DNA from 4 places in the Simiduia sp. 21SJ11W-1 genome. Region 1 is predicted to be linked to each of the others. Evidence: predicted binding sites of a transcription regulator. Region 1 holds the regulator's gene; each other region holds the start of a gene.

The links. Region 1 encodes sigma-54, which starts transcription at its own class of promoters, with help from an activator protein. Its sites were predicted from a motif close to TGGCACANNNNTTGCNNT; they were not measured.
Region 2: the regulator sigma-54 is predicted to act here: its motif matches at 3,443-3,460, upstream of L1F30_RS15785 (CmpA/NrtA family ABC transporter substrate-binding protein).
Region 3: the regulator sigma-54 is predicted to act here: its motif matches at 4,375-4,392, upstream of L1F30_RS11980 (NarK family nitrate/nitrite MFS transporter).
Region 4: the regulator sigma-54 is predicted to act here: its motif matches at 2,113-2,130, upstream of L1F30_RS03065 (PEP-CTERM sorting domain-containing protein).

What each region holds. Positions count from the first base shown of each region.
Region 1 covers NZ_CP090959.1:1,028,141-1,035,445, reverse strand. The annotation lists gene L1F30_RS04570 (HAD family hydrolase) at 1-18, shown strand, start outside; gene lptC (LPS export ABC transporter periplasmic protein LptC) at 71-655, shown strand; gene lptA (lipopolysaccharide transport periplasmic protein LptA) at 642-1,181, shown strand; gene lptB (LPS export ABC transporter ATP-binding protein) at 1,178-1,903, shown strand; gene L1F30_RS04550 (RNA polymerase factor sigma-54) at 2,093-3,616, shown strand; gene hpf (ribosome hibernation-promoting factor, HPF/YfiA family) at 3,700-3,990, shown strand; gene L1F30_RS04540 (PTS sugar transporter subunit IIA) at 3,995-4,456, shown strand; gene rapZ (RNase adapter RapZ) at 4,470-5,360, shown strand; gene L1F30_RS04530 (HPr family phosphocarrier protein) at 5,363-5,629, shown strand; gene yjgA (ribosome biogenesis factor YjgA) at 5,724-6,245, shown strand; gene L1F30_RS04520 (trimeric intracellular cation channel family protein) at 6,245-6,859, shown strand; gene msrB (peptide-methionine (R)-S-oxide reductase MsrB) at 6,856-7,305, opposite strand, start outside.
Region 2 covers NZ_CP090959.1:3,576,686-3,583,990, reverse strand. The annotation lists gene L1F30_RS15795 (ABC transporter ATP-binding protein) at 1-873, opposite strand, end outside; gene L1F30_RS15790 (ABC transporter permease) at 897-1,889, opposite strand; gene L1F30_RS15785 (CmpA/NrtA family ABC transporter substrate-binding protein) at 1,968-3,317, opposite strand; gene L1F30_RS15780 (hypothetical protein) at 3,547-3,720, shown strand; gene L1F30_RS15775 (alginate export family protein) at 3,770-4,942, opposite strand; gene L1F30_RS15770 (type IV pili methyl-accepting chemotaxis transducer N-terminal domain-containing protein) at 5,511-6,281, shown strand; gene L1F30_RS15765 (cupin domain-containing protein) at 6,333-6,659, opposite strand; gene L1F30_RS15760 (acyl-CoA thioesterase) at 6,669-7,073, opposite strand; gene L1F30_RS15755 (aminoacyl-tRNA deacylase) at 7,244-7,305, opposite strand, start outside.
Region 3 covers NZ_CP090959.1:2,725,560-2,732,864, reverse strand. The annotation lists gene cobA (uroporphyrinogen-III C-methyltransferase) at 179-1,102, shown strand; gene nirB (nitrite reductase large subunit NirB) at 1,117-3,660, shown strand; gene nirD (nitrite reductase small subunit NirD) at 3,704-4,042, shown strand; gene L1F30_RS11980 (NarK family nitrate/nitrite MFS transporter) at 4,436-5,905, shown strand; gene L1F30_RS11975 (bifunctional protein-serine/threonine kinase/phosphatase) at 6,011-7,305, shown strand, end outside.
Region 4 covers NZ_CP090959.1:699,937-707,241, forward strand. The annotation lists gene L1F30_RS03060 (helix-turn-helix domain-containing protein) at 730-1,224, shown strand; gene L1F30_RS03065 (PEP-CTERM sorting domain-containing protein) at 1,302-2,057, opposite strand; gene L1F30_RS03070 (DNA-3-methyladenine glycosylase I) at 2,219-2,809, opposite strand; gene L1F30_RS03075 (hypothetical protein) at 2,904-3,467, shown strand; gene L1F30_RS03080 (alpha/beta fold hydrolase) at 3,474-4,454, shown strand; gene dtd (D-aminoacyl-tRNA deacylase) at 4,512-4,958, shown strand; gene L1F30_RS03090 (HD domain-containing phosphohydrolase) at 5,000-6,070, shown strand; gene L1F30_RS03095 (hypothetical protein) at 6,167-6,394, shown strand; gene L1F30_RS03100 (cold-shock protein) at 6,497-6,706, opposite strand; gene tatC (twin-arginine translocase subunit TatC) at 6,966-7,305, opposite strand, start outside.

The sequences.
Region 1 (7,305 bases):
GCTAAATACACAGGCTGAAGCCGGCCACGGCCCGCTCTCACTCAATCCTGGCGCACAAAGGAAAACAGCGTTGGCAAAACTTAAAAAATTACTGCCCGTTATTGTTGCCCTGATCGTGTTCATCTACCTGTTTATGGTGGAGACACCCTCTACACGCCTGTTCGAGCAGCCCCCAAAAGATGCAGAGCAACAGGCACCGGCATTTTTCATGACCGACTTCGTGAGCGTTCATTACGATGAAGCCGGCAAGGTAAGCCGGCGCGTGACCGGCGTGCGCGCCGATCACTACCAACCCGCCGGCAAGGCCAGCAACAAAGATTTCACCCTGGTAGAGCAGCTGCGCGCTGAAATCTATAATCCCGATCAGGCGCCCTGGATTATTGTGGCCGATCGAGCGCGCGCAACCAACAAGGATGACCGGCTTGAACTCACCGGCAACGTACACCTGTTTCAACAGGATCCGGTTGAGGGCACCACGGAACTCTTTACAGAAAAGTTGATCTACTTTACCAAGCGCCAGGTGGCTGAAACGGATCAGCCGGTGAAAATACTTTCGCCCCAAGGCATTACCCACGGCAATGCGCTGAACGCCAATATCAAAACCCAGACTTTTAAACTTACTCGCGGAGTCACAGGCACTTATGAAACACAATAACCCGCGCCGCAGCCACGCCTGGCTCGCCCTTGCCGCCTTGGCCGTGATGGTTACACCATTGGCACAAGCGCTGCCCACCGATCGCGATCAGCCCATTAACATCAAGTCGGACGATTTCGATCTAGATAAAAAAAAGGGCGTTCTAACTTATGTGGGTAACGTCGTCATTGAACAGGGCAGCATCTACATCGAGGCTGAAAAAGCCGTGTTTTACAGCAAGAACAACGAGGTTTACCGCGTGGTAGCCACCGGTGCACCGGCCCACTTTCAACAGCAACCCGAGATCGATAAGCCACTGGTAAAAGCCCGCGGCGAATTACTGGTGTACGAAGTGGGTAATGAAAAGCTCACCATCACAGGCAAAGCCCGCGTAGAGCAAGACGGCTCACTGATCACCGGTGATCAAATCAACTACAACATTCACCTGGCCACCGTTGAGGCCGGCCGCCGTACCGATAGCAAGGAGCGGGTCAACGTTATTCTGCAGCCTCAAAAGCGCACGCCCGCGGAGCAAAAAGACCAATGAGCCAGTTGCAAGCACTGAACCTGGCCAAGAGCTACAAGGGCCGCCGGGTAGTAATCGACGTATCGATGGAGGTAAACAGCGGCCAGATAGTGGGCCTCTTGGGCCCCAATGGCGCCGGCAAAACCACTTGCTTTTACATGATTGCGGGCCTGGTAGAAAGCGATGCCGGGCGCGTGAGCATCGACGATCAGGACTTAACCCCCCTGCCCATTCACGGGCGCGCACGGGCGGGCATCGGCTATCTTCCGCAAGAGGCCTCGGTATTTCGCAAACTCACCGTGGCCAACAATATTCTTGCCATTCTGGAAACCCGCAAAGAGCTCAACCGCAAACAGCGCTTAGCGCGCATGGAAGATTTGCTGGAAGAGTTTCACATTACCCACATCCGCGACAGCCTGGGCATGGCGCTGTCGGGCGGCGAACGCCGTCGGGTGGAAATTGCCCGGGCCCTGGCCACCGAGCCACGGTTTATTTTGCTGGATGAACCCTTCGCCGGAGTCGACCCCATTTCCGTGGGCGATATCAAAGGCATCATCAAGCACCTTAAAGATCGCGGCATCGGCGTACTGATTACCGACCACAATGTACGCGAAACCCTCAGCATCTGCGAAAAGGCCTACATCGTTAGCGAAGGCCACATTATTGCCGAGGGCGATGCCAGCACGGTGCTCGCCAACCAGCGGGTACGCGAGGTGTACCTAGGCGACCAGTTCACCCTCTAGGCCTGCACATCACCGCACTGGCGCGCAGAACAACAACGCTTTACGCGCCAACCTTAAATCACCCATAAAGGCATGGTGCTTGCTTGTCAATATTGCCTCGCTATTGCCGGATGACTACACTTAGGTTGCGCCCGCTGGAGTTAAGGCCACGTTTTGGGCAGCAACCAAGAGGATGTAAGTCATTACCCCATGAAGCCATCTCTACAGCTAAAACTCGGTCAGCAGCTGACCATGACGCCGCAGTTGCAACAGGCCATCCGGCTGCTGCAATTGTCGACACTGGACTTACAGGCCGAAATCCAGGAGGCGCTGGAATCCAACCCTATGCTCGAGATGGCAGACGGCGATGACACAGGCGCCGATAACGCCGCAGACCACCCAGACAACAGCCAATCTGCCCAGCCAGACGGCAAAGACGCAAACGACAACGCCCCGGATACCCCCGCAACCGACACCACCAGCGACACCTCGATGGATGCCGACTGGAATAACGACATTCCAGACGACCTGCCGGTAGATACCAACTGGGACGACATCTACACCTCGGGCCCCGCCAGCGCAGGCCCGGCATCGGACGACGATCGCGACTACGAGCGCGACGACAGCGGCGGCGAAACCCTGCAAGAACATTTGCTGTGGCAGCTCAACCTCACGCCCATGTCTGATCGTGATCGGGTGATTGCCATGGCCATCATCGATGCCATAGAGCCCAGCGGGCTGTTGGCCTCACCTCTGGAAGAAATAACCGAGGGCCTGGGCCAAGACGCCGATCTGCAAGATGACCCCCTCGAACACGATGAAGTACTGGCGGTGCTGCACCGGCTGCAACAATTCGACCCGCCAGGCGTTGGCGGTCAGGATTTATCGGAATGCCTGCTGATTCAGTTGCGCACACTACCGGCCACTACACCTTTTCTGGATGCTGCTAAACTGATTGTTAAGGATCACTTGGCCCTGCTAGGCAGCCGCGATTACAAGCAACTCATGCGCCGCTGTAAGCTCAAGGAATCAGAGCTTGCCGAAACCATCGGGCTGATCCAAACCCTTAACCCGCGCCCGGGCGAGAGTATCAGCCGGGCTGAAACCGAGTATGTCGTCCCGGATGTCTTTGTCAGCAAAAAACAGGATCGGTGGCTAGTGGAGCTCAATCCAGATATCGCGCCCAAGATCCGTATCAACTCAGGCTACGCGTCGCTGGTAAAGCGCGCCGACACCAGCAAAGATAACAACTTCCTGCGCGATAACCTGCAAGAGGCCCGCTGGTTTTTAAAGAGCCTGCAAAGCCGCAACGAAACATTACTCAAGGTGGCCAGCTGCATTGTTGAAAAACAGGTGGGCTTTTTCGAACACGGCCCGGAAGCCATGAAACCCATGGTGCTGCACGACATCGCCGAAGAAGTTGGCATGCATGAATCCACCATATCCCGGGTGACTACGCAAAAGTACATGCACACCCCCCAGGGCATTTACGAACTCAAGTATTTCTTCTCAAGCCACGTGAGCACAGACTCAGGCGGCGAGTGTTCCTCAACGGCAATTCGCGCCATCATCAAGAAGCTGGTGGCCGCAGAGAACCCCAAAAAGCCCTTGAGCGACAGCAAAATTACCAAGCTCTTAGAAGAGCAAGGCATTCAGGTGGCCAGGCGTACCATCGCCAAGTACCGGGAGTCTCTCGGTATCGCGGCCTCGAATGAGCGAAAGCGACTGATTTAGCAAGCGAGTATTGGTGCCCCGCAACGGTATTGCACCAATGCGGGGCGGGTGCAACGCAAACGCAGCGACAAAAGGAGCAGCAAATGCAAATCAACATCAGCGGACACCATCTCGACCTGACCGACGCCATCAAAAGCTATGTCAACACCAAGCTTGAAAAACTCGAACGCCACCACGACCGAATAACCAGCATCAATGCCATTTTGAGTGTTGATAAACAGCGACAAAAGGCAGAAGCTACCGTCCACGTCAGTGGCGCCGAGTTTTTCGCTGACTCTCAGTCCGAAGACCTGTATGCTGCCATCGATCTACTCACCGATAAGCTGGATCGCCAACTTATCAAGCACAAAGAAAAGCTTCGAAGCCACCGTTGAATTTATGCAGTTTGAAAATCTCTTGGCCCCACGCCGTGTGCAACACGGCGTGGATGGCGTCAGCAAAAAGCGCGCGCTGGAAATTCTGGCCGACCTGATCTCTAACGATATCCCCTCCCTCGCCGCCGACGACCTCTTTCGCAGCCTGGTTGCCCGCGAACGCCTGGGCAGCACCGGCCTCGGCCACGGTATCGCCATACCCCACTGCCGGGTTGCCAACTGCGAGGCCACCACCGGTGCGCTGATTACACTGTCTCACTCCATCGACTTCGACGCCATTGACGGCGAACCCGTCGACGTTATTTTCGCACTTCTGGTGCCGGAAGATGCCGATGGCGATCACCTGCAAACACTGGCCAGGCTTGCCGAGCTGTTTCAGCGCGAGGAATTTCGTGAAGAGTTGCGCAGTGCTGGCTCAGACCAGCTGCTCTATAGTAGGGTAGTGCAACACCTCACTGCAGCCTAAGGAATCTGCCACCATGCCCACCGAGCCAAGCACACCGCGATTAATTGTTGTCAGTGGCCGCTCGGGCGCCGGCAAAAGTACAGCGCTACACGTGCTGGAAGACTTAGGCTTCAACTGCATTGACAACCTGCCGCTGCGCCTGCTGCCGGAACTCGTCAAGCAACTGGAGGCAGACCCCACCGACCAGCAATCGTTTGCCATTAGCGTGGATGCCCGAAACGCCTGGCGCGAGCTGACCAAGTTCCCGCAGATTATTGCCCACGCACGCGACAGCGGCATTCACATTGAAGTGATGTTTCTCGATGCGCGCTCGCCCGCGCTGATTCAGCGCTTTAGCGAAAACCGCCGCAAGCACCCCCTCAGTCGCGACGGCGTGGCACTGCGCGATGCCCTTATAAAAGAACGCGAACTGCTACAGCCAGTGGTGGATTTGGCGGATCTTGTGATCGACAGCACCAACTTAACCCTGCACCAGTTGCGCGATCTGGTAAAAGTGCGGGTGCGTCAATCCGATGAAACCACCATGGCACTGCAATTAATGTCTTTTGGCTTCAAGCGCGGCGTGCCCGTGGATGCAGACTTCGTGTTTGACGTGCGCTGCCTGCCCAACCCCTACTGGAAACCCGAGCTGCGCGCGCAAACAGGCCAGGACCAAGGCGTGGCCGACTTCCTGGAGGCACAGGAAGACACAAGCCTCATGCTAGACGACATCTACCAGCACATTCACAAGTGGCTGCCAAGATTCGAGGCCAGCAACCGCAGCTACATGACAGTGTCCATCGGCTGCACCGGCGGCCAGCACCGCTCGGTATACATCGCCGAGCAATTGCACAAAAAACTGATGGCCGACTACCCCAAAGCGCAATTACGTCACCGAGAGTTGGTGGCCAATCACGGGCACTGAGCATGGAACGGCAAATTGAAATCATCAACAAGCTTGGGCTGCACGCCCGGGCGGCGGCAAAAATGGCCACGCTGGCAGCGCGCTTTGGCTGCAAAATACAGGCAGGTGTGGGCGACAAGCGCGTTGATGCCAAAAGCGTGATGTCGCTCATGCTGCTTGCCGCCAGTAAAGGCACCCAGCTCACCCTGGTCACCGAAGGGGAAGACGCAGACGAGGCCATGGCCGCCCTGTGCGAGCTCATAAACGACCGCTTCGGCGAAGGCGAATAGCCCCTGTCACTGGCGCCGCAAGTTAGATACCATGCGCGCCCAACCCCACTTGTACCAAAGGCTGCACGCAGGCCCTAGCACTTCGGAAGGCACCATGACGCAAGACAATCAATTCGAAGACGAATTTGAACAAGAGCAGCCCAAAAGCCGCACACAAATCAAGAAGGAAATGCTGGCGCTGCAGGCGCTGGGTGCCAAGCTGTGCGAGCTCAACAAGGAGCGCCTGGCAAAAATTCCGCTTCCGGATTTATTGCGCAACGCCATTGTGGAGATGGGCCGCATCAAAACCCACAACGCCAAACGCCGGCACATGCAGTTTATTGGCAGGCTGATGCGCGAGGCAGACCACGAGGCCATCGAAGAAGCCTATAACGCGCTCACCCAGGTATCTGAGCAGCATGTGCAACAACAACACCTGGCCGAGCGCTGGCGCGACCGGATGCTGGCCGAAGGCGACGACGCCATCAACGCCTTCTTACTGGATTTCCCCGCCGCCGACCGCCAGCAGCTGCGCCAATTGGCCCGGGCCGCCAAACAGGAAGCCGCCAAAAGCAAACCGCCGGCAAGCGCTCGTAAACTGTTTCGCTGCTTGCGAGACAGTATCGTAGGCGCCTGATGCTTTTTGAAAGCACGCTCTATTTTGCAGGCCTCATAGGTTGCGCTGTGTTCGCCATTTCCGGCGGGTTGGCTGCGGCAGAAAAACGCCAAGACATCATGAGCTTTATTCTGCTGGGTGTGGTAACCGGCCTTGGTGGCGGCACCGTGAGAGATTTAGTGCTGAACAAGCCCGCCATTTTCTGGCTGGCCGAGCCTTTGTATTTGTACGTGTGTGTGGCCGCTGCCGCACTGACTTATTTCCTTGCCCCGATTTTAGCCTCCAAGCACCGCGCATTAATCTGGATGGACGCAGCCGGCATGGCGCTGTTTAGCGTTACGGCCGCCCACTCAACCCTTCAATGGCACGATGCATGGCTTGTGGCTATGGCGATGGCCATGATTACCGCCTCGTTTGGTGGCGTTATGCGCGATGTATTGCTGGATCAAATGCCGGTGATACTTGAACCTGAAATTTATGTGTCGGCAAGCCTTTTGGGTGCGCTCACCTATCTCATTGCCAATGCAATGGCGCTGCCAACCCACTGGGCCATTGCCATTGGTGTGCTGGCGGCCTTCAGCTTGCGCGGCGCGGCCATCATTTGGGATTTGCGCCTGCCCAAATACAAGGATTAATCGGCGCCGGCCGGCGCATTTTCGATCACGCGTTGTGCGGGAATAAACTCTAACGCCGCCGAGTTAATGCAGTAGCGCAAGCCCGTGGGTTTGGGCCCGTCTTCAAAGACATGGCCCAAGTGCTCGCCGCATTTGCTAAGCACCTCCATACGCCGCATGCCCCAGCTGAAATCTTTTTTGAGCACCACGTTTTCCCGGTTAAACACTTCCCAAAAACTGGGCCAGCCAGAGCCGGATTCATACTTATGCCGGGCGTGAAATACCGGCAACTTGCAACCGGCAGTCACGTACACGCCGTCACGCTTTTCCTCAAGCAAAGGCCCTGTGAAGGGGCGCTCGGTGGCTCCCTGCCACAACACCTTATAGCTAAGCGCAGGCAACATTTCAGCCCACACGGCATCAGGAATCGTCTCCATTGCACGCTGTTCGGCCACCAGCCGCTTGGC
Region 2 (7,305 bases), 1.4 Mb from region 1:
TACCTCGGCTTTCTTCTTAGCGCTGGCCTCGTCTGCCTTGGCTGTGGCAGCGTCGGAGTTCGGCTCTGCCTTTTTATTGGTGGCCGCCGGATTACTGTGTCTGCGGTGCAAAAATTCAAGTACTTCGGCACGGTAGTGGTTGTAGCGGGCATCGTGCGCCAGTGCGATGCGATCGCGCGGGCGGGCTAAATCCACTTCCAGAATTTCACCCACAGTGGCGGCCGGCCCGTTGGTCATCATGACAATTCGGTCTGAAAGCAGTACGGCTTCGTCTACATCGTGGGTAATCATTATCACGGTGCTATTGAGTTCAGATTGAATCTCAATGAGTGAATCTTGCAAGTGCGCGCGGGTTAGGGCATCCAGTGCACCAAAGGGCTCGTCCATCAGCAGCACTTTTGGCTCCATGGCAAGCGCGCGTGCAATGCCCACCCGCTGCTTCATGCCGCCGGAAATTTCGTGGGGGCGCTTGTGCATGGCGTGCTCCATGTGAACCAGACGCAGATTGTGCTCAATCCACTCGCGCATCTCGGGCTTGGATTTCTTGCCGCGAAAAACCTGTTGCACGGCAAGCGCCACATTTTCATAGGCGCTGAGCCAGGGTAGCAGGCTGTGGTTCTGAAATACCACGGCGCGCTCGGGGCCGGGCTCGTTCACTTCTTTGCCATCTAATATCACGCCACCTTTTGTGGCCTGATAAAGCCCTGCCACAATATTTAGCACGGTAGATTTTCCGCAGCCAGAGTGGCCAATTAGTGAGATGAACTCGCCTTTGTTGATGCGCAGCGAAACATCTTGCAGCGCGCAGAATTCACCCTTCGGGGTGGGGAAGTGCATGGCAACCTGTTCAATGCTGAGGTAACGATTTTCCATAGTAAACTCCTGTGCGTTGGCAATTAGCGAAGCGTGGCGGATTTATCCCAGCTCACGGTTTTTTGCAGCAATAACATGGTGCGATCAAGGGCAAATCCAATAACGCCAATGGCGAAAACGGCCACCATGATGCGCGCTAAAGATTGCGAGCTGCCGTTTTGGAATTCATCCCAAACAAATTTTCCAAGGCCCGGGTTCTGTGCCAGCATTTCCGCGGCAATCAGCACCATCCAGCCCACACTCAATGACAAGCGCAGGCCCGTAAAAATACCGGGAATAGCTGAGGGGATAACAATCTTTCGAATGTGCGCAAGGGGAGAAAGCCGCAGCACCTTGCTCACGTTCACCAGATCCTGATCAACGCTTGATACTGCAACGGTGGTGTTGATCAGCGTGGGCCACAGGCAACAGAGAGTCACGGTGACAGCACTTACCAGAAAGGACTTGGCAACCAAGGGGTCGTCTGAAACGTACACGGCAGATATCACCATGGTCACCAGTGGTAGCCAAGCCAGTGGTGAGATGGGCTTGAAAATTTGAATGAGCGGATTAACCGAGTTGTAAAACCTGCTAGAGAGCCCGCAGATGATACCCAGTGGCACAGCCACAAGCGATGCCAGAATAAAGCCCACAAAAGCCGTGACCAGGCTGGTACCTATTTGATCAACAAATGTGGGGCGGCCACGGTAGTCGCGCCATTTCACTTTGGCGTTTGGATCTTGGGCCAGCTTTTTCTCGTTGCGCGATTGCTGCCGCTCGTAGAATGCCTGTTCTTTACCGCGTTCTTGCTGGTGCTCGGCCCACAGGCTTTGCATTTGTGTGTACACCTGCGTAGGGCCAGGCAGCTGCCCGAGGCTTGTATCAATTTTACTTGCAACAATGTGCCAGCCCACCAAAAACATCAACAAGGTCACCAGGGTAAATGCCGCTTGCCGAAACGGTTCGCCGGCCGGTGCCTGATTAATGGCTCTGAATATTCTTGCAAGCGGGTGTGCTGTAGTCACTGTGGCTGTCATAGGTGGCTCCTTGTAACACCGCAACCTGTGCGGGGCTTGCCCGGCAAAGCCGGGCAGTGTTGTGTTTACATCCTGCGATTAAAGTGTGTCGCGCGCTTTCAGGCCGATGGAGAATTTCTCCAGGTAGGCATTGGGTTCGCGGCCGTCGTATACCACGCCATCAATGAACCCTGTTTGCGGGCCTTTAAATCCTGTTTCATCGGCAGCCGGGAAATCCGATGCCTGCATCTTGCCTTCTTCTACAAGCTCCGCTGCGGCGAGTTTGTAGATGTCTGGGCGGTATACTTTTTTGGCGATGTCCATGTACCAGCTGTCTGGCTTGGCATCAGCGATCTGGCCCCAGCGGCGCATTTGCGTGAGGTACCAGATGGCATCGCTGTAGTAGGGGTAGGTGGCGTGGTGGCGGAAGAAGGTGTTGAAGTCTGGCACTTCGCGTTTGTCGCCTTTTTCATATTCGAAGGTGCCGGTCATGCTGTTGGCAATCACTTCGGCATCGGCGCCTACGTAGTAGGGCTTTGCCAGAATTTTCACAGCTTCCGGTCGGTTGGCGTTGTCGTTGGCATCCAGCCATTGGGCGGCACGAATCATGGCTTTCACAACGGCGATGTGTGTTTGTGGGTATTTGTCGGCCCAGGTTTTACTTACGCCGAATACTTTTTCCGGGTTGTTACGCCAAATTTCGTAGTCGGTAATTACCGGCACCCCTATACCCTTGAACACTGCTTGCTGGTTCCATGGCTCGCCCACGCAGTAGCCATAAATGGTGCCAGCTTCCAGGGTGGCGGGCATTTGTGGTGGTGGCGTTACACTCAGCAATACATCGGCTTGTAATTGGCCTGAGGTGTCGCTTTTGTGTGGCGCATAGAAGCCCGGGTGAATACCGCCGGCCGCCAGCCAGTAGCGCAGTTCATAGTTGTGGGTGGACACGGGAAACACCATGCCCATGTTGAATGGCTTGCCATCGGCTTTGTAGGCCTCTACCACAGGTTTTAGGTAGTCTGCTTTAATGGGGTGCACGGGCTTGCCGTTTTCGTGGGGAATATTTTTCTTCATGTCTTCCCATACGGCATTGGAAACGGTAATGCCGTTACCGTTTAAATCCATGCTGAAGGCCGTCACAATGTGTGCTTGGGTGCCGTAGCCAATGGTTGCGCCCAGTGGTTGGCCTGCCAGCATGTGGGCTCCGTCCAGCTCGCCGGTAATCACGCGATCAAGTAGCACTTTCCAGTTAGCCTGGGCTTCAAGCTCTACAAACAGGCCCTCTTCTTCAAAGAAACCTTTTTCCAGTGCAATGGCCAGTGGCGCCATATCGGTAAGCTTGATAAAGCCAAATTTAAGCTCGTCTTTTTCAGGCTCTGCGGCCTGGCTTGTGTTGGCAAGGCTTAAACTTAAGGCCAGGGCTGTGATCAGGGTTTTAACGCTTCTCATGTGACACTCCTGTAGCTTTGTAAGTATTTTTTAGGTTTTAAAGTCTTGGCGTTTGTTGCGCTCTGCGTATTGCGCGCTAATTTGGTCTGTATGAATTCGTTTTATTTCCATAACTCCCCATAACCAATACAAGGCTTGTGCCAACTTACCTGTGTACACGTTAATTTGTATTTTGATGCCGGTTTTTCACTGAATTGGTGCGACTTTAATTGCGCCAACTAGTGCGTGCATGAAGTTGGTGCTGAAGGCCGCGCCGGAACGCTTTGCAAGTGCATTTAATTGTGGCGCAGGTGCCGGGTTGGCGCGCGTAAATATTGCAGGCTGCAATTTGCTGGTGCATGAATGCCGCAATGTCGAGCACAAAAAAGCCCCCAAGAAGGGGGCGAAAGAAAAATTTCTGTGAGGTGGGTGCTAGCAGTTATATGGCACCCTAAGTGGATACAACTGGCCCGTTACAGGCTCAGCTGTACCTGGAACCAGATTTTTTGCGTATCGGTTGCGTAGTCGTCTGCGCTGTAGTCTGCAAATTTAATCAGGGTTTTTAACTGCTCGTTAACGGCGTAGGCCACAACCAAATCCCATTCGGTGCCGTACTTAGCGCTACCTTCGGCGGCTTTGAAGTCGTGGTAGGTCAGGGCAACCTTAACAGGGCCAATGGGCATGGCTGCGCCAATGTAGGCATCTTCAATGCCGTTGGCGGGGGTGCCCAGGAATTTGTCTGCAAAGCCCTGGAACTTGTGCCCGGTTGCCAAGGGTGTTTGAAAGGCTCTTATGCCGCTATCAGAACCCAGTATTTCGTAGCCAGCGGTTGCGGTTAGGCTGCTGACTTTTGCACTGGCCTCTATCAGGAAGTAGTCGGCGCTGTATTCAACAGGCGCATCGCCGGTTTCATTTTGTGTGGCGTAACTTGCGGTGATGCTGAAGGGGTCGAAGCTGCCTTGGTAGCGAACGCCAAGGGTTTGGTTGGATGCGCTCGCGGCATCTTCAAAATCCATGTGGTAGTAAAAGCCCACGATTTTTTGGCCTTCAGTAATAGACCAGGCACCATTCAACAGGTGTACATCACCGTTGATGGTTGCGCCGTTGCCCTCTGGCCCAAAGATCCGATTTACCTGAGCCACATAGCTGTAGTCTGCGGCAAAAATTTCGGTTTTTGCTTGCAGCCTAACGCCATCGTAGGTTTGCTCATTCTGGCGCCAGGCCACCCCGCCCACGAAGCGCTGATCATCTAGCACTATGCGCTGACGGCCACCGGTAGCGGTAAAGCTCCCGGTTGTGTATTTTGCATACCATTGGTTTAAGTCTGTACCGCGTGGATCTGCCACTACCGGGTAGGCACCGTTGCCATTGCCTGTGCTGTTAAAGTCATCGCTGCCCAAGTGGCGCACGTCGTCAAATTCCAGGCCCATGCTCAGGCCGCTCACACTGCCTGAGGTAAAGCTCAGCCGCGTGCGCAAGGTGTTAGCTGCGGCATCTTCAACAAAGCCTTCTTGTTCAACGCCTTCAAAACGGTAGCGCAGGTCGAGCTTGGTTTGGCTGTTTTTCATGAAGGTTTCCAGGCTGGAATCTGCATAGGCGGTGCCTGCCAGGAGGGAGGTAGATAGAGCGAGTAGCATTTTTTTCATGTGTGACTCTCTTTGGTCTTGTAGTTGGAAATAGTTAGAAAATATAACCGATGAAAATTATTGTATTTGCCGCCCGGCTGTGCATCGGGCCGCAGCTTTTGTTTAAGGCCTATCAATTAATGTGCCAGATGCGATACGCGCCTGAGGTTTGAGCGCGCATTAGACGCGGCTGATGTTAAACAAACCTAGTGGTTTCGGGCCGTGGGGTGAAATGTTAACGGCATGCGCTACCAACCTGTGTCACACGCAGGGCCATGTGAGCGTGCCTTTCACGGCACGCAATATAGCGTTGAAGCATGAACGCTTGTTTCGTATTGGCGCACAGTTTGGGAAAAAAAGAATTTTTTGGTGCACTCAAAATCGAAATAGCCCTTCAATTGGTGCAGCCCGCACCGAAGCAGTGACTTAGCCCAATACCTGATACATCAGCGCCGGGGCTTCCCACCAAGGGATTAGGCGCCTATCAATGGGCCTGGCGTACAAATCATCTTTTGCTGGCATGGAACCTGCTCTTGCCCTGTGTGCACAGATATTCCGCTGCGCGATGAGCCTTCACGAGGAAACCACTATGAGAGCATTACAATTTCTACTATTGGGCGTGTTAATCGCTCTTGTGCCCGGCCAAGCATTGGCAACCAGCATGGGTGAGGCCATAGATCGTGCCGGCCAACAGCGCATGTTGTCGCAACGCATAGCGCAGAGTTACCTGCTCAGTATGATCCAGCCGGATAAACACAAAGGCCCGGATACAATGGCGCGCGCTATCAGGCAGTTTGAAACCAACGCCGCTGTGTTGCAGCGTTTTGCCGGTGCGCGCCCCATTAGCGGTGACCTGAAAAAAGTTCTCGCGCTTTGGGCTGGCTATAAAACCCTTGCCGAGGCGCCGGTATCACCCGGCAATGCAGAATTGTTGCTGGTGCAAAGTGACGCACTTTTGGCCAGTGCCCATGCCTATGTACAAGCGCTGGAAAAACTTTCCGGCTCCAATAAGGGTGAGGTGGTGAATATATCCGGGCGCCAGCGAATGCTCTCCCAGCGCATTGCCAAAAATTATTTCGCCTACTATTTAAAGCTGGGCGGTGAAGAACGTATTAAGGCGCTGTATGAAGATTTGGCGGAATACGAAACCGTGCTTGGCCTGCTGGAAGAAAACCCCCTCAACACTGAAGACATTGTGCTGAAGCTGCGCAGGGTTTCTGGCCACTTTGCCTACGCCAGCAAAGGCTTCGACGGCTTGATGTCGCTCACCGGTGATCGCCTGATATTCGTGATCACCGGCACCACCGATGCCATGCTAAAAAATATGGACGATGTGACAAAAATGTACGCCGCTTTGTAGTGCTGCCGGGCTGTGCCTGCAAAGCGTCTGTAGCGCTTGTTTAGGTTGGATTCAATCGGTGTAGTGCACGGCCAACCAGATGGTGGCTGCGTCTGGTTTTGTCCAGGCCACTCGGTGGCGACAGTGGGCGGGCAGCGTGATGTGATCACCGGCATGTAGGTGATGCTGCCGCCCGTTGTCCATTTCCAATAGGGCCTCGCCCTCAAGCACGAGTACCCACTCGGTGCCGGGTTGGTCGTACCACTCGCCTGCAGGTGTTGTTTGGCCCTGGCTTACTATGCGTTCAATTTTGCAGTTGCCGGCGCCTGCCAATTGCTCAAAGACTTCATTGGCGCGGGCATCGGGCAGGTTCTTAAAAACGTTTTTCAGTTCAGTCATTTTAGGTTGCTAATCCAATACTGGCGTCGGGCGGCGATTATCATCAATTGCGACGAATTTAAATTCGCCGCTAATGGCCTGGTGCTGGCCGTCTGCGTACATGCTTTCAATAAAAATATCCACCCGCACCGTCAGGCTGGTGCGGCCCACCTGCGCCACCCTTGCCACAAGCTCCACAAAAGTGCCCGCGGGAATGGGCTCTTTGAAATCAATGCGATCGGTTGACACCGTCACCAGCGGTTTGCGGCAAAAGCGGGTGGCGGAAATAAACGCGGCTTCATCCATCCACGAGAGCGCCTGGCCGCCAAACAAGGTGTTGTGGTGATTGGTGGTGTTGGGAAAGATGGCCTTCACAATACGTGTTTCCGATTGTGCCTGGCGTGATTCAAATGCTGCGTTCGCGGCTCTGGTCATAACTTTCCTTGGGCTGGTAATGCTGTGTGAATGTTGGCTCTCTTGAGCCCATTGTGTATCAAAGCGGTGTTGGCCAGTGTAACGCCAGGCGTAAATGCGGAAAAGTGAAGTATATGGGCGTTGGGTATGAATAGGATTCACCTGCCCCGTGCGGGCAGGTGATGTAGCCGCTAGTGGGTAATGCGTCGGAACTCGGCGTTCGCCTGTGGGCAGGCGATGGTTGCGTGTTCAA
Region 3 (7,305 bases), 1.7 Mb from region 1:
GGGCACTGTTTTGGGTAGTGGCGGCCCTGTTTTTTGCTACTGCTTCTATATAGGCCGGGTAAAAAAATACGGATTGTTAGGCTGATAATTATTTTTCTTTGCAAAATTGTAGTTTGGCATTGTCCTTGCTCTAGCTCTGGTAAATCAGCAGCCAGCCCTGCTCGCTAGAGGAAGCGCTATGCACACATCATCCTGTAACACACTCTCTCACGGCTTGGGTGCCAAGGTGTTTACTGCAAACACAGCGCCAGTAGCGGTAAGCAAGCCTGTGCAAATTGTTGCGGGCATTAAACCGCGCAGGCCTGAGCTGCCCGGTGTGGTTGCGTTAGTGGGGGCAGGCCCCGGTGATGCCGACTTGTTAACAATTAAAGCCTTGCGCGCTATTGAATCGGCCGACGTTATTTTTTACGACCGTCTGGTAAGTGAAGATATTCGCGCGTTGTTTCCGCGCCAAACGCCCGCCATCTATGTGGGTAAAGCAAAAGATCGCCACGCCATTGCCCAGCAGGATTTAAATGCCTTGTTAGTGGATGCCGCACAGCTTGGCTTGCGTGTATGCCGGTTAAAAGGCGGCGACCCCTTTGTGTTTGGTCGCGGTGGTGAAGAAATGCTGGAGCTAAAGGCTGCCGGCATTAGTGTTGAAATTGTGCCCGGTATTACCAGTGGTGCCGGTGCCACCGCCTATGCGGGCATCCCTTTAACGCACCGCGGCATTACCCAGGGCGTGAGTTTTGTTACAGCTCACGGTGAGCAATCGCTCAATGCCAATTGGCGAGCACTGGCAGCCAGTGGCCATACCCTGGTGTTTTACATGGGGTTGGCTAGTGCCCAGATGATTGCCAGCGAACTACTGGGCGCGGGCCTTGCCAGTAACACGCCGGCTGCCATTATTGAGCGCGGATGTACGCGCGCCCAGCGCGTGTTCAGTGCATCACTCGCCCAAATGCCACAGTTGGTGGCGCGCCATGCCATTGAATCACCTGCGCTAATCGTTGTGGGCGATGTGGTAGATCTACGCAGCCAATTGCAGTGGTGGCCGCAAGCGGAGCCCGCTGCAGTAACACCAAATTCTGTTTCCCCCTGGAAAGAACTGTCAGCCTGATTTGAGGAAGTCCAATGAGTAAGCAACGTATCGTGGTGGTCGGCAACGGCATGGTAGGCCACAAATTCATCGACAATTTGGTCACGTCTGCACAGGCGGGTAATTATCAGGTGGTCACATTTTCAGAAGAGCCGCGGCTGGCTTACGACCGCGTGCAACTTTCCAAATATTTTTCCGGCTCCACAGCTGAAGACCTGGCGCTGACCACCGAAGGCTATTATCAGGAAAAGGGCGTTAACTACGTACTTTCCGATAAGGTTGTGGATCTGGATTTTGACAACAAAGAAGTCATCACCGAAAGTGGCCGCCGTGAAGCCTACGATAAACTGGTGCTGGCAACAGGCTCATTCCCATTCGTGCCGCCCATTCCAGGTAATGATCAGCCGCACTGCCTGGTGTATCGCACCATTGAAGATCTCGAGGCCATTACTGCATCGGCTGCGCAATCCAAGGTGGGCGTGGTAGTAGGCGGTGGTTTATTGGGCCTGGAAGCTGCCAACGCGCTCAAGCAGGCGGGCCTTGAAACCCACGTGGTGGAATTCGCCCCGCGCCTGATGGCGGTGCAGCTGGATGAAGGCGGCGGCCAGTTGCTGCGTAGCAAAATTGAATCCCTAGGTGTGAGCGTGCACACCCAAAAGGCCACCACTGAAATTGTGGCCGGTGAGACTTGCCGCTACCGCATGAATTTTGCCGATGGCAGCCACCTTGAAACCGACATGATTTTGTTTTCGGCCGGTATTCGCCCGCAAGATGAGCTGGCGCGCAAGTGCGGGCTGGCGCTCGGTGAGCGCGGCGGCATTGAAATTAACGACAACTGCCAAACCTCTAATCCCGATGTATACGCCATTGGTGAGTGTGCATTGTGGAGTGGCCGTATCTATGGCTTGGTGGCGCCGGGTTATCAGATGGCGAAGGTGGCGCTGTCTCACATTCAGGGTGCAGACGAAACATTTACCGGCGCAGACATGAGCACCAAGCTCAAGCTTTTGGGTGTAGATGTAGCCTCGGTGGGCGATGCCCACGGCAACACACCCGGCAGTAAAAGTTACACCTACAGCAATGGTGTAGACGAAGTGTACAAGCGCATTGTGGTAAGCGCAGATGGCACGCGCCTGTTGGGTGCGGTGTTGGTTGGCGATGCCGAGGCCTATGGCACACTTCAGCAGTTGTGCGTCAATGAAATGGATTTGCCTGCAGATCCGAACGCGCTGATTTTACCTTCTGTAGACGGTGCCGGTGTAGTAATGGGCGTAGATTCCCTGCCAGACACCGCGCAAATTTGCTCGTGTTTTGATGTAACCAAAGGGGCTATTTGCTGCGCCGTGCAAGAGGGCGCACAAACCATGGGCGACATAAAAGCCACCACCTTGGCCTCTACCGGCTGTGGCGGTTGCTCGGCGCTGGTGAAGCAGGTTATGGATGCCGAACTCACCAAGCTTGGCGTTGAAGTGAATAACGACATTTGTGAACACTTCGCCTACTCGCGCCAGCAGCTGGCAGACATAGTGCGGATCAAGAAAATTCGTACCTTCGATGAATTGTTGGAAAGCCATGGCAAAGGCCATGGCTGTGATATTTGTAAGCCTGCTGTGGGCTCTATATTGGCGTCGTTCTGGAACGATTACATTCTTGAAGATGCCCACATCGGCCTGCAAGACACCAACGATGTATTCCTGGGCAACCTGCAAAAAGACGGCACCTATTCAGTGGTGCCGCGTGTAGCCGGTGGTGAAATCACACCTGAGAAACTCATCGTACTGGGTGAGGTGGCCAAGCAGTTTAACCTGTACACCAAAATCACTGGCGGCCAGCGGGTGGATTTGTTCGGCGCGCAGCTCAACGACCTGCCCATCATTTGGCGCAAGCTTGTGGATGCCGGTTTTGAAACGGGCCATGCCTACGGCAAATCTGTGCGCACGGTGAAATCCTGCGTGGGCTCTACCTGGTGTCGCTACGGGGTAGATGACTCCGTAGGCCTTGCCATTGAAATTGAAGATCGCTACAAAGGCTTGCGCTCACCCCACAAGCTGAAGTTTGCGGTATCGGGCTGTACCCGTGAGTGTGCGGAGGCGCAATCAAAAGATGTGGGTGTAATTGCCACAGAAAAAGGCTGGAACCTTTATGTGTGTGGTAACGGCGGCATGCGCCCGCGCCATGCAGACCTTTTTGCTACAGATCTCGATAAAGAAACCCTTATTAAGTATGTGGATCGCTTCTTGATGTTCTACGTGCGCACGGCAGATCGCCTGCAGCGCACCTCGGTATGGCTTGAAAACCTGGAAGGCGGCCTGGACTACCTCAAGAAGGTGATCATTGAAGATAGCCTGGGCCTGGGTGCAGAGCTTGAAAGTGAAATGGCCAATAACATTGCGCACTACCAGTGCGAGTGGAAAACCACCATTGAAAGCCCAGAAAAGCTTAAGCGTTTTAGCCACTTCATTAACACCGATGCCCGTGACGATAATCTCGCCTATGTTGTGGAGCGCGAGCAAATTCGCCCGGCAAATGAAGCAGAGCGTATTCCGTCAATAGAGGTTGTGGAGCCGGTGCCTGCCTAAGCAAGCGCGGGTTAAAGCGATTAATCAGAGTGTGAGAACAGCAATGAGTAATTCAAGCGAACAAGGCTGGCAGGTAGTCTGCCGTTCCGAAGATGTAGTGCCAGGCACCGGCGTATGTGCACTGGTAGGTGGCCGACAGGTCGCGATTTTCCGCACCCGTAAAGAAAAGGCGCTCTACGCGCTGGATAATTTCGACCCTATCGGCAAGGCCAATGTGCTCTCGCGCGGCATCCAGGGTTCTATTGGCGACCAGCTGGTGGTGGCCTCGCCCTTGTATAAGCAACACTTTGTGCTGGCCACAGGCGCCTGCCTTGAAGAAGAGGTTGCCGTGCCGGTATACAGCGTGCGCGAAAACAATGGCCTGGTGGAAGTTGCAGCCTAGCTGTTGCCACTGAACCTATCAGAAATTTAGCGTTACCGATTTGCACCTTAGGGCGGGCGAGGGGTTAAACCTGAACCCGCTTTTTTTGTGCCCGAATTTCAGCGGCACGTTAGGGGCGTTTAAGCCTTTGCTGTTCACTGCCCGTTTGCTATTGGAGTTTGCCCAAGCGCTCAGGTTCGCAGTGCGGGCTGCCCTTTGTGGGTGCGCTTTGCTCCATGCCTGTGCGTTTTTGCAGATTTTTATGAGCATATGCGGGTCGCCCTGCATTCAAAGTGTACATATAGCCCGCTTCACACGGGGGGTTCACACTTTTTTATCTTCGCAACTTATTTAGGCATGGCCTTTGCTCTATGCCCTGTTATCAGATTTCAAACCTTCAAACGGGACGTTGATATGAGCAATGCACAGCCTTTCAATTTGTTCTCCTTCACAGGCAAGATGAAAATTCTGCACCTGAGTTGGATGGCCTTTTTCATTACATTTGTGGTGTGGTTTAACTTTGCCCCCATGTTGCAAGCGGTGGCGAGCTCTCTGGGCCTCACGCCCTCTGAAATCAAAACCCTGCTGATTTTGAACGTAGCGCTGACCATTCCCGCGCGTGTATTGATAGGCATGCTAACCGACCGCTTTGGGCCACGTTTGGTGTATTCAGGTTTACTGGCGGTATGCGCCATTCCCTGCTTGATGTTCGCACTTGCCGATAGCTTCATTCAGGCGGCCATTGCCCGTTTTGCGCTGGGCTTTATTGGCGCGGGCTTTGTGATTGGTATTCGCTTGGTGAGTGAGTGGTTTCCCGCGCACGAGCTGGGCACGGCAGAGGGCATTTACGGCGGTTGGGGCAACTTCGGCTCGGCGGCTGCGGCCTTCACCCTGCCCACCATTGCGGTATTGTTTGGCGGCGACGATGGCTGGCGCTACGCCATTGGCTTAACCGGGCTAATGAGCCTGCTGTTTGCCTTCATTTTTTATCGCAGTGTGAGCGATACGCCCAAAGGTTCTACCTACTTCCGCCCGAAAAACCTGGGCGCCATTGAAGTTACCAGCAAAGGCGATTTCTTTTTGCTGGTAATTATGAAAATCCCCATGTACGCAGCGCTGGCGTTGCTCACCTGGAAGCTTTCACCCAAGGGTGTCAGCATGCTGTCGGAAACCGTATCTATCTTGTGCTATGTGGGCTTGGTGCTGTTGTTCTTGTACGAACTTACCCACGTATGGAAGGTGAATAAAAATGTATTCCGCGAACCGGTGCCAGAAATGCACCGCTATAAATTCAAGCAAGTTGCCGTATTAAACGTACTTTATTTTGCCACCTTTGGCTCCGAGCTTGCCGTTATCTCTATGTTGCCGCTGTTTTTTGCAGACACCTTTGCGCTTACGCCGGTAATGGCTGGCATGGTGGCCTCGGCATACGCGTTTATGAATTTGATGTCGCGCCCCGGTGGCGGCTGGTTATCAGATCGCTTTGGCCGTAAATCCACGCTGCTTATTCTTACCGCAGGCCTGGCTATGGGTTATGCCTTAATGGGCATGGTCGATTCCGGTTGGCCGCTGGTGTTGGCGGTAGTTGCCGCCATGGCGTGTTCTTTCTTCGTGCAGGCCGGTGAGGGCGCGGTGTTTGCGGTGGTGCCCTTGATCAAGCGCCGCCTTACAGGCCAAATTGCCGGCATGACCGGCGCCTACGGTAACGTGGGTGCAGTGGTGTACCTTACCGTGTTGAGCTTTGTAGATTACTCAAGCTTCTTCTTTGTTATTGCAGGCACAGCCGTGCTGGGCTTTGTTACCCTGTTGTTTATGGAAGAGCCCTCAGGCCACATTGCCGAAGTGCGCGAAGATGGCTCTGTTGAGTTAATTACCGTATCGTAAAGGCGGGCGTTAGCCTCACGCTAAGCGCACAACCGGCCACGTTTTTGCGTGGCCGGTTTTATATTTTAAAACCCATTGCGCATTTCTCTTTATGCGAGTGCCACTATGACAGAGCAAGATCATCCGAGTGAGCTGGCCATTACCGGGCAGAAAACCCTCAAGCTGCGCTTTGGTGGCAGCACCTCAGCAGGTGCCAAACCCGAGAATCAGGATGCCTTTGCCGCACATTTGCCCAAGGGCTCGGTGGCACAACTAAAAGGCGGGGTGGCCTGTATTGCCGATGGCGTGAGTTGTAGCGATAACGCGCAGCAGGCGTCGTCTACCAGTGTAACCTTGTTCATTGAAGACTATTTCTCCACACCCGATACCTGGCCTGTAAAAGTTGCCGCTAACCGGGTGTTATCTTCATTAAATTCCTGGTTGTATCACCACGGCCAGCAGGCCAGTGCTCGCCACAATGGCCTTGTAACCACCTTCAGTGCTTTGCTCATAAAATCCAACACCGCGCATATTTTTCACGCAGGCGATAGCCGCATTGCGGTATTGCGTGAAGGCGGCATTCAGCCACTCACCCGAGATCACTGCCACCGCCAGCAGGGCAATAAACAATTTCTTACCCGTGCACTCGGCATGGATAGCCGCCTTGAAGTGGATTACGTGCAAGAGGAAACCGCCGTTGGCGACATATTTGTTCTCACCACCGATGGCGTGCACGATTGGCTTGGCGATGCCGATATTAGCGCGCTTATTCTTGCCGCAGGCGATGATCTTGAACAGGCAGCCCATGCGCTGTGTGAGCAGGCAAGAGCCCGCGGCAGTGACGACAACCTCACCTGTTTATTGGTTAAAGTAGAAGAGCTGCCATTGGCGGAGCTCGATGAGGTGCACAAAAAGCTCACTCAACTGGTGATACCGCCGGTACTGCAAGAGGGCCAAAAGCTGGATCACTATGAAGTGCTTTCTGTGATGCACAGTGGCACCCGCTCACACGTGTATAAAGTGCAAGACATTAACACCCAGCGGTACTATGCGTTAAAGGCACCTTCCGAAAACTTCAAAGACGACGCCCAATACCTTGAAGGGTTTATCCGTGAGCAGTGGGTGGGGCGGCGTATTAACCACCCGGGTGTTATGAAAATTCTACCGCGCCCTGAGAAGAGCCCGTTTTTGTACCATGTGTGCGAATGGGTTGAGGGGATCACCCTGCGCCAGTGGATATTTGACAACCCCGCACCCAGCTTTAACCAGGTGCGCGAGTGGATGGAAAAGCTGGTTGCCAGCCTGCGGGCGTTTCAGCGCCTAAGCATGATTCACCGGGATTTAAAACCTGAAAACATCATTATTACCCCCAAGGGGCGGCCGGTGATTATCGATTTTGGCACGGTGTATGTGGCGGGGCT
Region 4 (7,305 bases), 330 kb from region 1:
CATAGGGAATGCTCTCCCTGTGACTGCCGTGAGCGGCACATTTTACCCCTCTGAACTTGTTCAGATAGCGTCAGATTCACCCCGCCCCGGCGGGGTTTTTTTATGGCCAAGGATGGCCGGTATGCCGAAAAGAGCCAGGGAGGGCGCCGGGTCGACGCATCGATTCGGCGTGCTCGAATTCACTGCTACCCCAAAACCCAGCAAAGGCAGGACGCCGTATTGCAGGGCATGGCCAAGGATGGCCGGTATCACGGTGAACGCGACAATGTGCCGAAAAGAGCCAGGGAAGGCGCCGGGTCGACGCATCGATTCGGCGTGCTCGAATTCACTGCCACCCCAAAACCCAGCAAAGGCCGGCGCCGCATTGCAGGGCATGGCAAGAGTTGGCAATTCGCTGCGCGAGCATTCACACAGCCCTTGACTCCATAGCCCCGGATCTTGAAGCGAAAATTAAGCGAACCGCTTATTTCCTCTGAGGGCTGGTTAATCTCTGGTTGTATTTCACAGCCTATTCCGCCCGGCAGCTACCTTCAGGGGCCTGTTCGCCGAAATATTGTAAATACCCTGCAACGCCCGCCATTGTTGGGGTTTAGCCTGAGCGTCCCGCTGGTTTCAGGGCCGGTTTCGGGGTGGTTTCACCTTACTGTCGGGTTGGTTTCAGGTAAGCTTCGTGTTGGGCTGGGCGATTTTTCGCAATCATGGCACCACCTCAACAGCAAAGGCAGAACGATGATTTTACGTAAGCTCAGGTTACAGCGCGGCTGGTCGCAAGAGCAGCTGGCAGACATGGCGGGTGTCACAGTGCGCACCATTCAGCGGCTGGAGCGCGGCCACAAGCCCGGGCTTGAAACGGCAAAATCACTGGCTGCGGTGTTTGAGGTGGAATTTTCCATTTTTCTCAGCGAGGAACGCCCAATGACAAGTGATCAATCAGTAGACAAGCCCGCAAATCAAGCCAACAGCAAGGCAGATCTGGAGGAAGATCTGGCCGTTGAATACATCAAGGGTGTAAAAGAATTCTTCAGCCACCTGCTAATGTACGTAATTTTTTGTGCCGTCTTTCTGTTTTTGGATGATGAATACTCAAGCACTCTGTTGTGGGGTTTCTTCGGCTGGGGTGTGGGGGTGCTTTTTCATGGCTTGAGCGCTTTCGAGGTTATCCGCTTTGGCACAGCCGATTGGGAGCGCAAGCTGGTGGAGTGGCGTTTAGGGCGTAAGTGGTAAGTGTCGCTGGCAAATTAAGGCATGAAAAAAGGCACCTTTGGGTGCCTTTCTAGTTGTGCCTTCTTAGTTGTGCTGAATCAGGCCTTGCGCTTGCGCATGGCCGCCAAACCTAACAAGCCCAAGCCCAGCAGGGCAAAGGGGGCGGGCTCGGGTACTTTGATGTCTGCACGCGCATCCAGCCAATCGTTGCCACACGACATGGTCCAGTGGGCGTCCATGGTGAAATCGCTCATCAAGCCAATGGCACCAATGTTGAAACTGAACATGTTGTAGAAGGATTTCTTACCGTCTGCGCCCATTGCATAACTTTCCGTGAAGTTGCTGCCATTGGCGGCAATCAACAGGTTGCCACTGGCCATGGCAAAGGGGTTGGACACGCCGTGGCCTGTGTATACATCGTTGCTCCAGCTCGTTACCGCGTACAGGCCTGCGGCATCTGTGCCGAGGTTAGTGCCATAGTAGCCCTTGGTGAGATTGCCGAAATCCAGTGCGTACTCGTATTGGCTGTCGTCGCCATCAAAAGACAGGGCCAGGTCGCCGTTGAAGTAGTCTTTGTTGCCGTAGCGGTAGCCGTTGTTGTCGGCATCTATGATGTCAAAGCCCGTTTGCAGGCCCACGTGCAGCGTGTTGCTGCTGGCGTCGAACTTGTACATCAAAAATTCAACATCAAAAGGCTGGCCGCCCACGCCAGGGGCGATAACGCCGTCGCCGTTGCCGGCGGTTACGGTCATCTGGTTCCAGTCTGAACCCCATACGTTGAGCAGGCTTGCAGAGGCAGACAGTGGTGCGCCCAACAGCAGAGCAAGAGCGGCAATTTTAAAAGGTGATTTCATGGTTGTGCTGGCATCCTTGTGGGTTAATCCGGCCGCAGCGCGGCATAGGGGATGCAGAGCAAATACCAAGCCACTAACGAAAAATCCTTTTATGCCAATGGGTTATTGTAGGTTTAGGCCATTCAGATAAGGTGGGTTGTTAAATTTTCCGACAGCGTGGTTTACAGGCTGAATGCCTCGCCAAGTGCTTTGCATTCGGCGTGTGCCGGGCAGCTGACCAGGTGATCGTTCACCATGCCGGTGGCCTGCATGTGGGCGTAGCAAATGGTAGAGCCCACAAAGTTAAAGCCGGCTTGCTTTAGGGCTTTACTGAGCTGGTCTGAAAGCGCGGTGCTGGCCGGCAGCTCGCTCATGGAGCGCAGGTTGTTTTGAATGGGGCGCCCATCCACAAAATCCCAAAAAAAGGCCACCGGGCTCTGGCCTGCTTCTTTCATATCCAGCCAGGCGCGGGCGTTTTTTACGGCGCTGTTTACTTTCAGGCGATTGCGGATAATGCCCGGGTCTTGCAGTAGTTGTTCGATTTTTTGGGGGCTGTAGCGGGCAATTTTCTCTGGGTTGAAACCGTCAAATACCTTGCGGTAGTGCGCACGCTTGCGTAGCACAGTAATCCAGCTAAGCCCGGCCTGCGCACCTTCCAGCACCAAAAACTCAAACAGGGTTTGCTCGTCTTTGAGCGGGCGGCCCCACTCGTGGTCGTGGTAGTGCTCATACAGCGCGTCGCCGTGGCACCAGTTGCAGCGTGGATTATTCATGGGCGGCTCCTCGGTTCTGGTGCCAGTTTGCCTCCGTTCGCTTGGGGTCGTCTACACTTTGGGGATTGTTTAAGCACTGAGTGGAATTCGGGCAATGAAGCGAGGCTATTTGCGTTACCTGTGGTTGCTGGCGTGCTTGGTGAGTGCCCCATTATTGGCACAGTCGCCTACGGCCTGTGACGTAACGCGCACGGCCAAGGTGGCCTTTACCGGCCAGCAGGCCACCGATACCCTGACTGTCACAGTGGCAGGGGACCCTTGCCGCGAGGCCACGGTAGTGCTGCGTATCAACAATAAAGACGGGCGCGAGGTGTACCTGTATGAGGGCCTTTTGCTTGAGCACTTGCCCTTTGTGGTGCACGAGCCTGAGCTTGAGCCGCTGGTGGGCTTTTTTGCCGAAAAGGTGATTCGCGATGGCTTTATTCGCCGCACCAACGACTTGCCGCCCTGGGCGCCGGTGGAGCAATATTACGATTCAACCAACGACATCATCGTGGTTTCAGAACAGGTGTATAACGGCCTGCGCGGCATGAAGAAACCCATATTCTGGCATGCAGCAGGCGATGCCACCTGGGTGCATGTGGTGTACGACGGCCGCAGTCAGTACGGGCGTATCATCATGCGCGGTGGCGTGTTTCGATCAGCAGGAGAGCAGTGAATCACCATGCATCAGGCCTACCCTGATATTCGCCCCTTCGCCCGCAACACACTCGCCGTTAACGGGCATCAAATATATGTTGAGCAGGCCGGCCAGCCCACGGGCGTGCCGCTGCTGTTTTTACACGATGGCCCGGGCCTCGGCTGCCATGGGGCCGACCGTCGGCTCTTCGACCCGCAGCGCTTTCACATGATATTGCCAGACCAGCGCGGTTGTGGCCGTTCGCGCCCGCACCTGGCCCTGGCCGATAATCGCCGCGAGCAGTTGTGCGACGACATGGTGGCCTTGCGCGAACAGCTAGGCATAGAGCAATGGGTGGTGGTGGGTGTTGGTTGGGGCGGCCTGCTGGCGCTCACACTGGCGCTGCGCGAGCCAGAGCGGATTCAACATCTGCTGCTTATAGGAACCGGGCTTGGCCGCCGGCAGGAGCTTGAGTGGCTGTTTGAAGAGGGCGCGCCACAGGTGTTTCCCGAGGCCTACCGGCACCTGTGCAAGGCCTTGCGGGTCACCGAAGGTTTGAGTGCGGGTGAACTCCTGGCGCGCGCCACCGACATGTTCCAGTCAGACAACGAAATCGAGCGCATGGCACTGGCGCGCCACTGGGGCCAGTGGATGTCGCAATGTGCGGGCTTAAAGCCCCAAACCGATTTGCAGAAGGCCTATCTTGAGCCGCCGGTGGTGCTGGCCCATGCCTGCCTGCAGGCCGCTTACATGCAGCGCCAGTGGGATTTTGATCAGCCCGCCGGTGTGTTGCCACACCTTGGCGCCCTGCAATCGCACGGCATTACCTGTGTGCACGGGCGCTTCGACATGATCTCGCCACTTTCAGGTGTGTGGCACCTGCAGGGGGTGCTGCCAGACATGAAAATCCACATAGTACGCGAGGCCGGCCATTCAGTGCGCGAGGCCGCCATGCTGGATGCAGTGGTGAAGGCCCAGGCCGATATCGCCGGTGCCTGCAATGCGCCGCCCCCCGATTGCGGCTAGCGCTGCCTGCGGTACACTGGTGGCCTTGTAATAAGCAGTTATCAGTAGGGAAGGGGCGTGCGGGCGTTAATTCAGCGAGTAACCCATGCAAGGGTAGATATCGAAGGCCACACAGTGGGCGCCATTGATCAGGGCTTACTGGTTTTGCTGGGGGTGCAGCGTGGCGACACCGAAGCGGTGGCCGATAAATTACTGGATAAGCTCCTTGCCTACCGCGTGTTCTCCGACACTGAAGGCAAGATGAACTTGAGTGTGCAAGACGTACAGGGTGGTGTGCTGTTGGTATCGCAATTTACCTTGGCGGCCGATACCCAAAAAGGGCTGCGGCCGGGGTTTTCCAATGCCTGCCCGCCGGCAGAAGCCCGGGCGCTGTTCGATTACACGCAGGCCCGGCTCGAAAGCCTGCACGCCCAGGTGGCTTTCGGGCGCTTTGGTGCCGACATGCAGGTGAGCCTCACCAACGATGGCCCTGTGACCTTTTTGCTAGAGATGAACGCCCAGTGAGCGCACCGCGCTAATAACAATAGGCTTACGAGTAGCTACAGATGATGAAAGTGCATCAAGGTCGAATTCTGATTGTTGACGACAACGCCGTGAACATTGTGATTGTGGAAAAGATTCTTCGCCAAGACGGCTTTGTGCACATAGATTCCACCACCGATGCCAAAGCCGTGCGCGAGATGTACCTGGCCAATCGCTATGATGCGATTTTGCTGGATGTGCACATGCCTGAAATGAATGGCTTTGAGGTGATGCTGGAACTGCAGCAAGATCAACCGGAAGACTATCTGCCCATACTGGTGCTCACTGCCGATCACACACCCGAAACCCGCCATCTGGCGCTGAGTTCGGGCGCGAAAGATTTCATCAGTAAGCCCTTTGAGCGAGTGGAAGTATTGTTCCGCGTGCGCAACCTCGTAGAAGTGCGCATGTTGCACAAGGCGGTGCTGGATTCCCACGAGAATCTGGAGCACAAAGTGCGCGAGCGCACGCGCCAGTTGTACGAGGCGCAAATCAAACTCATTGAGTGCCTGGGCAAGGCCGCCGAATACCGCGACAACGAAACCGGCATGCACGTGGTGCGCATGAGCCACGCCTCGGCACTGTTGGCCAAGCGCATGGGGTTGAGTGACGATGAGTGCGAAATTATTCTGCATGCAAGCCCCATGCACGATATTGGCAAAATCGCCATTCCCGATGAGGTGCTGCTAAAAGAAGGCAAGCTCACCAGCAAAGAGTGGCGAACCATGAAAACCCACGCCGAGGTGGGGGCTGAAATTCTGGGCAGCTACGATTCACGGTTAATGGAAGTGGCGGCCATTATTGCCAAAACCCATCACGAGCGCTGGGATGGCAAGGGCTACCCGGCGGGCCTTAAGGGTGAAGAAATTCCGCTCTACACACGCATTGTGAGCGTGTGCGATGTGTTTGATGCACTCACCTCCAACCGGCCCTACAAAGCTGCCTGGCCTGTGTCTCGGGCGCTGGAGTATTTGCAGGAAAACAGCGGCAGCCAATTTGACCCGCAAGTGGTGGAGGAGTTTGTGTCTATCATCGATCAGGTGCTGGCCATTCGCCAGCAATTTCCCGATCAGAAGGCCGAACACGCCCATTAAAAGGCTGCGCCAACATTATTCATATGAGGTAAAAAGTAACGTCCGCAAAGTGGTAAGAGGTAATGCGGTTTCATCGCCAATAAAAGAGGAAAAAGTATGGATCCGGTTTCATCTGCGCTGTTTGTTTTTGGTTTGATTTTATTGGGTGTGAGCTGGCTGCTCATGTTGCAGGTGTCGTTTAGCGACGACTATGTGTGGGGCCTTTCAACCCTGTTTGTACCGCCGTTGGCCTACCTGTATGGGTGCTTCGCCTGGAGCAAGGCGAAAGAATCGCTGTACTTCGCCGCGGGCGGCTGCGGTCTGTTATTTTTCTCGTTTATCTGATTTTCTATCGGGCGGGCAAACCTTGCTACCAAAGTATGGTTTTGCCAAGCGGCAGGCAACAAAAAAGGGCGCTAGCGCCCTTTTTTGTTGACACCCAGGCGATTACATCGGGTTGACGTTCTCAGCCTGTGGGCCCTTTTGACCTTGGGTAACAGTCATGGTTACTTTCTGGCCGTCGTGCAGCGTTTTACGGCCATTGCCGTTGATGGCGCTGAAATGAACGAATACGTCCTTTCCGCCTTCCTGTTCGATAAAGCCAAAACCTTTTTCGTCGTTAAACCACTTTACAGTGCCTTCAACCTGATCAGACATAGTCTTTCCATTTCTTTTGCAATTGCCCCAACGGCGGAGCCTTAAAATCTGACTGTTAGCACCTAGCCTGAAAGCCGAGTATTAACAGACACCTTCCCTGCGCCGTCGGACCCGCAAGACGAACTTGTGTGATCCACTACACCAAAGCACAGTTGACTTGATTCTACACGGATAAATTTTTTTTGTTAGGGGCTGTAAGCACTATTTGGAACTTTCGTCTATTAAAGAATGCCTAGGGCCACACACTTTTTGGAGTGAATCAGGTTTCATCCGGGCGATTGCGTTCTATAACGCGCCCCACTAATACGCCCGATTCAAACAGCAGCCACATGGGCACGGCCAACAGCGACTGGGAAATAATATCCGGTGGCGTTAATAGCATGCCAATGATGAAACAGGTGACAACAATATAGGGCCGCTTACTGGCCAGGCTCTCGCTACTGGCAATGCCCATGGAAATTAACAATACGGTGGCCACGGGAATCTGAAAGGCCATGCCGAAGGCAAAAAACAGTTTTAATACAAAATTCAAATACAGGCTGATGTCTGTCATAACCGTGACATTTTCAGGCCCTACGCTGGTGAAAAACCCAAACACC